2 linked regions of the Rhodothermus marinus genome follow. The protein of the gene in region 1 interacts with the protein of each later gene in a pairwise test. Links are inferred from orthologs where the notes say so. Each region holds a gene or a part of one and is shown in the gene's direction. Other genes may lie near its edges.

Region 1 (3,096 bases):
CCAGCAGCAGGCCGGTCACCACACCGGCCGCAAACGCACAGATTGCAACAGGCCAGGATACACGCATGATCGGATTCGTTTCAATTCAACCGACAACCCTGCAGGTTATACGAGTCGCTGAACTTCGGTTCCGCCATCTGGTGCTGCTCCTGAGCTGGCTGGCGCTTGCCGGTTGCCGCACGGCCACCCCGCCGCCGGCGCCGACGTCCGGCGACGCCGACGTGCAGGCGCGTCTGCTGGCCGAGCTGGAGCGCTGGGAGGGCACGCCCCACCGCTGGGGCGGCCTCGACCACAGGGGCATCGACTGCTCGGGGCTGGTTGTGCGCGTCTACCAGGACGCCTTCGGGATGACGCTGCCCCGCACCACCGAAGCGCAGGCCCGCATCGGCCGACCCGTATCCCGCCAGGCGTTGCAGGCCGGCGACCTTGTGTTTTTTCGACTGGATCGCAAAAACCGCCATGTAGGCATCTATCTGGGAGACGACCGCTTTTTCCATGCGGCCAGTTCCACCGGCGTTACCGTCTCGCGCCTCGATGAACCCTACTGGCGACGCCACTACTGGACGGCCCGGCGCGTGCTCGGCGAAACAACCGGCGCACCCCCGACGGACCCGCCCCCGGCTATCGGCTGGTAGCCGGATCTCTCGGTGGCGACAGGCGTTGGAAAGATACAGCCGTAACCTTTTTCCGGATCGCCGCAGCCGAAAGGCCGTGGCGTTCTCTTTTTCTGTACCGACTCGTAGCGCAGCAAACACTGTGGTAGATCTATGCAGGATCCGAAGCCGGTTTACCTGACCAGGGAAGCGCTCCAGAAGCTCAAGGAAGAGCTGCACGAGCTGAAAACCAAAGAGCGGGCGCGCATTGCCAAAGCCATTGCCGAAGCGCGCGGTCATGGCGATCTGTCGGAAAATGCCGAATACGACGCGGCCAAAGAAGCCCAGGGCCGCCTGGAAGCCCGCATCGCACAGATCGAGCAGACCATCGCCAACGCGCGCATCGTCGACGAGAACAAGATCGACACGAGCAAGGCATACATCTTTTCCAAAGTGCGCGTCAAGAACCTGCAGACCGGCGCCGAGCAGGTCTTCACGCTGGTATCGCCCCAGGAAGTGAACCTGAACGAAGGCAAGATATCGGTCAACAGCCCGATCGGCAAGGGACTGCTGGGGCGCTCGGTGGGCGACGTGGTCGAGGTCAAGGTGCCGGCCGGCAAGGTCAAGCTGCAGATTCTGGAGATCTCGCGCTGAACAGCGTCCGGCCATGCGCCGCCTGTTGAAACGACTGGCGCAAGGCATCTTTTTTCTGCTGGCTTTTTATTACGGACTATGTACGCTGGCCCTGCTGGCCTACCGCTTCTGGTTCCCGCCGATTACCGGAGTGCAACTGCAACGATGTATCGAGAGCTGGCTGGCGGGAGAGTCCTGCCGGCGCACCTATTTGCCGCGTCCGCGCGCACAGCTTTCCGAACAGCTGGCCTGCGCCGTCGTGGCGGCCGAAGATACACGCTTTTACACACACTGGGGCTTTGACTGGGAGGCATTGCGCGAAGCCTGGGAAGCCAACCGCCGCCAGCAACGCATCCGTCGCGGGGGTTCCACCATCACGCAGCAGCTGGTCAAAAACCTGTTCATGACCACGCACCGTTCGTATCTGCGCAAAGCGATGGAAGCCCCGCTGACGCTCCTGGCGGAACTGCTTCTGTCCAAGGAACGCTTGCTGACGCTATACCTGAACGTGGTGGAATGGGGGCCGGGCATTTACGGGGCAGAAGCAGCCGCCCGGTACCATTACGGTAAACCGGCTCGCCAGCTCACCCGCTATGAAGCGGCAGCACTGGCGGCCTGCCTGCCGGCTCCCCTTCGGCGCCGTCCCCAGCAGATGGGGTGGTACACCAGCATCATTCTGGAACGCATGCACCTGCTGGGATGCTGATCGACCTGCGTAGCGACACGGTGACCCGCCCTTCACCCGGCATGCGCCGGGCCATGTACGAGGCGGAGGTGGGCGACGACGTCTTCGGTGAGGATCCGACCGTCCGGCGCCTGGAGACCCGCGTGGCCGAGCTGCTGGGCAAAGAGGCGGCCCTGTTCGTCCCCTCCGGCGTCATGGGCAACCAGCTCGCCATCAAGGTGCTGACGCGCCCGGGCGACGAGGTCCTCCTCGGCCGCGAAAGCCACATCTTCAATTACGAGTCGGGCGCCCCGGCGCTGATCTCGGGCGTCCAGCTCCATCCGCTGGACGACACGCCGGGTTGGTTTTCGCCCGAGGCGCTGGCGCTGGCCGTGCGCCACGGGCACGACTGGGAGCCGCGCTCCCGGCTGGTGTGCCTGGAAAACACGCACAACCGGGCCGGTGGTGTGGTTATTCCACCGGACGTCGTCGAAGCCGTTACCGCCGAGGCACGTCGCCACGGCCTGGCCCTGCACCTGGACGGCGCCCGGCTCTGGCACGCCAGCGTGGCCCTGGGGGTGCCCGAACACCGACTGGCCGCGCCGTTCGATACGGTGAGCGTCTGCCTCTCCAAAGGACTCGGCGCGCCGGTTGGCTCCGTGCTGGCCGCTTCGGCCGACCTCATCGCCGAAGCACGCCGGTTCCGCAAGCTGCTGGGCGGCGGTATGCGCCAGGTGGGCGTGCTGGCCGCTGCCGGACTCTACGCGCTGGAGCACCACCGTCCGCTGCTGGCCGAAGATCACGCCAAAGCCCGGCGCCTGGCCGAGGGCATTGCCGAGCTACCGGCCTTCGAGATCGACCTGGAGCGCGTGCAGACCAACATCGTGCGCTTCGACGTCCGCCGGGGCACCGCCGAAAGCGTCCTGACGCAGCTCCGGGAGGAAGGGGTGCTCATGGTGCCTTTCGGCCCCCGGACGATCCGCGCCACCACGCACCGGGACGTGTCGATGCAGGACATCGACCGCGCGCTGGCCATCCTGCACCGACTCTTCGGCCGCGCAACCGCCTGAGTCAGGCGCCGGCGTGCATGCCAAACGACACCTTCGCCCTGCAGGAGAAAAGACATCTACAGAGAAAAAAATCGAAACGAGCTCTGCCCAAGCGCCTGTCTGCATTCACCGGCGGTAAATCTCCCTGCGATGACCA
Region 2 (3,201 bases), 2.0 Mb from region 1 along the record:
CGCTGGCCGTCGTGGCGCGAGCTGGCCCGCCGGGAGACGACCCGGGCGGATCAGCTCCGGGGCGTCCGCTTCTCGGCGCGGCGGCTCACGCTGTATGTGATCGGCGCGGCATTGCTGTTTCTCGCCTACGTGTGGCACGTGTACGCCACGCGGGAGGCGCTTCAGGAAGTGCAGCGCCTGCGGCGCGAGCATCTGCAACTGGTGCTCACGTACAACCGGTTGAAGGGCGAATTCGACCGGGCCACGAGTCCGGCCGTCATCTACGAGCGCGCCCGGGCGCTGGGTCTGGAGGAAGGCTTCACCTACGGACCGGTGGTCATTCACGTGCAACCCTGAAGCCTATGCGCCTGTGCCGTGGAGCCCCGCGATCAAATGCTGACCCGCCTGTATGTGGTGCTGGTGCTGATGGCGCTCTGGCCATTGGCCATCGTGGGGCGCATGCTCTGGATCTATCTGGGCGAGGGCGCGGCGCTACGGGCCGAAGGGCGGCGGCAGGTGCGGGCCGTCGTGGAGATCCCCGCCATGCGGGGGGAAATGCTCGATCGGGCCGGGCGGGCGCTGGCCGTCAACACGGTGCGCTACGACCTGGCGCTCGATCCTGAAGTCGAAGGCTTTGCCGCACAGGCTTCCACGTTCTTTGAAAGACTGGCGCGCCTGACCGGAAGGTCGGCGGCGTATTTCCGGCAACGGGTGGCCCGGCGCGCGAGTCCGCGCTACGTGGTGCTCTGGCGAGGGCTGACCGAGGCCCAGAAGAAGGCCATCGAAAGCTGGGAGGTGCCGGGCGTCATTCTGGAGCCCCGCTTCAGCCGCTGGTATCCCTATGGTTCGCTGGCGGCGCACGTGCTCGGCTACGTGGGAGCCGACGGCCGCGGACTGGCCGGCCTGGAGCTGCAGTACGATCGGTACCTGCAGGGACGCCCCGGGCGGCGCGTGGTCCAGCGCGATCGTCGCGGGGTGCTCAAGCCGATGGTGGGCGGTGAGGTCGTCGAGCCCGAGCACGGGCAGACGCTGGTGCTGACGCTCGACCTGATCCGCCAGACGATTCTGGAAGAGGAGCTGGCACGTGGCGTGGCCGAGGCGGGCGCCCGCTGGGGCACGGCCATCGCCATGGATCCACGCACAGGGGCCGTGCTGGCCATGGCGAACGTGCCCACCTACGATCCCAACCGGCCGGCCGCCGCTCCGGAGGAAGCCCGACGCAACCGGGCCATCACCGACCGCATGGAACCCGGCTCCACGTTCAAGCTGATCACGGCCATTGCCGCGCTGGAGCAGGGCGTGGTGGCGCTCGACGATACGATCGACACCGGCGCCGGCTGGGCCGTCTTCGCCGGACGCACCATGCGCGACGTGCATGCCTACGGCCGCATCTCGTTTGCCGAGGCGCTGGTGCATTCCAGCAACGTGGGCATCGCCAAAATCGCCACGCGGCTCAAGCCCGGCGTTCTCTACCAGTATGCCCGCAATCTGGGTTTCGGGCAACCCACGATGATCGACTTGCCCGGCGAGGTGAGCGGCACGCTCAAGCGTCCGTCCCGCTGGAGCGGCACCACGTTGACCTCCATGAGCATCGGCTACGAAGTCGATGCCACGCCACTCCAGATCCTGACGGCCTACTGCGCACTGGCCAATGGCGGACTGCTCGTGCGGCCGTTCGTGGTGGCCGAGCGGCGTTCGATTACGGGGGAGGTGCTCTGGCGCGCGCGGCCCGACTCGATCCGGCGGGCCTTTCGGCGCGAGACGGCTCGGCAATTGCTCCCCGTCTTCGAGCGGGTGGTCAACGAGGGAACAGGTAAGGCGGCGCGGGTTGAAGGATTGCCGGTGGCCGGCAAGACGGGCACCGCCTTCAAGGTGGTGGACGGACGCTACCAGCCGGGCGCCTACCGGGCGTCGTTCGTGGGCTTCTTCCCGGCCGACGATCCCCAGGTGGCGCTGATCGTGGTGCTCGACGAGCCGCGCCGCAGCATCTACGGAGGGCAGGTCGCCGCGCCCATCTTCCGACGCGTTGCCGAGCGCTGGATCGGCACCTTCCCGAAGATTGCCGAGCGCATGGCCCCCCGCGAGGAGTTGCCAGAGCAGGTGACACGGCCGCTTCCGACCCTGGAAGGACAGCCGCTGGCCGTCGCGCGTGCGCGGCTTCAGGCCGAAGGGTTGAGGGTGCGGGTAGCCGGCCCGGACGGGGCGCTGGCCTTTGTCACCGGTCAGCGTCCGGCGCCCGAAGCCCCGATAACGCCCGGCGATGCTGTGCGTCTGGAGGTAACGCCGCCCGACACGCTCGTACGCCGCATGCCCGACGTGCGGGGCCTGAGCGCACGGCAGGCCACCTACTGGCTGGCCGCCTTCGGCGTGGGGGTACGTGTTGAAGGACATGGACAGGTGGTAGCCCAGTGGCCCGAACCCGGGGCTCCCTTACCCAGCGAGGTCTATCTGCGATGCCGGTAGCTATCCCGAAACAACCGATCCCATTGACCCGGGTGCTCCAGCGACTGGAGCGTGAGGGGCTGTTGCAGACGGTCGTCGGATCGGCGACCGCGCGGAAGCTCACGCACCTGACGGACGACAGCCGGGAGGTGCAGCCGCGCGGGCTGTTTGTCGCCGTGCGGGGCGAGCGCGTCGACGGCCACCAGTTCATCGAACAGGCCATCGAGCGAGGCGCCGTGGCCGTGGTGGGTGAAGTCGTGCCGGAGGCGTTCGCCGAACGCTTTCCGAAAGTCACCTTTGTGCAGGTGTCCAACAGCCGGCGGGCGCTCGGCATACTGGCCACGATCTTTCACATGAATCCGGGCCGGCGGCTGCGTCTGATCGGCATTACGGGCACCAACGGCAAAACGACGACCGCTTTCCTGGTCTATCACATGCTGAACGCCATCGGCCAGGAAACCGGTCTGATCGGGACGGTCTGCTACCGGTTCGGCCGGCATGAGCTTCCGGCGTCGAATACCACCCCGGGGCCCATCGAGCTAAACCACCTGCTGCGGCGCATGACGGGCGTCCCCTGCAAGAACTGTGTGATGGAAGTCTCCTCGCATGCGCTGGAGCAGGAGCGGGTGGCCGGCCTGTCGTTCTCCATCGCGGTCTTTACGAACCTGACGCGCGACCACCTGGATTATCACGGCTCGTTCGAGGCCTATCTGAAAGCCAAAAAGAAGCTCTTTGACGGGCTGACGTTCAGGGCCACGGCACTTTACAACATCGACGATC

Evidence for each region.
Region 2: the proteins of mtgA (region 1) and GYH26_RS14510 interact in binary tests that used the Escherichia coli proteins (3 or more experiments, as listed by UniProt). The link is inferred for Rhodothermus marinus from one-to-one orthologs.

The regions. Positions count from the first base shown.
Region 1 is NZ_AP019797.1:1,342,307-1,345,402, reverse strand. Bases 317-3,096 are described here. They hold mtgA (monofunctional biosynthetic peptidoglycan transglycosylase), read left to right. Parts: upstream 317-1,260; coding sequence 1,261-1,932; downstream 1,933-3,096. Other genes in these bases: GYH26_RS05890 (threonine aldolase family protein), read left to right, coding at 1,926-2,960; greA (transcription elongation factor GreA), read left to right, coding at 768-1,247; GYH26_RS05905 (NlpC/P60 family protein), read left to right, coding at 317-635. Outside these bases: GYH26_RS05910 (YtxH domain-containing protein), read right to left, coding at 1-67; more of GYH26_RS05905, read left to right, coding at 66-316. UniProt on the Escherichia coli protein: Peptidoglycan polymerase that catalyzes glycan chain elongation from lipid-linked precursors. May play a role in peptidoglycan assembly during cell division in collaboration with other cell division proteins.
Region 2 is NZ_AP019797.1:3,312,527-3,315,727, reverse strand. What follows is about bases 23-2,907. They hold GYH26_RS14510 (penicillin-binding protein), read left to right. Parts: upstream 23-372; coding sequence 373-2,442; downstream 2,443-2,907. Other genes in these bases: GYH26_RS14505 (UDP-N-acetylmuramoyl-L-alanyl-D-glutamate--2,6-diaminopimelate ligase), read left to right, coding at 2,433-2,907; GYH26_RS14515 (hypothetical protein), read left to right, coding at 23-336. Also shown: more of GYH26_RS14515, read left to right, coding at 1-22; more of GYH26_RS14505, read left to right, coding at 2,908-3,201. UniProt on the Escherichia coli protein: Essential cell division protein that catalyzes cross-linking of the peptidoglycan cell wall at the division septum. Required for localization of FtsN.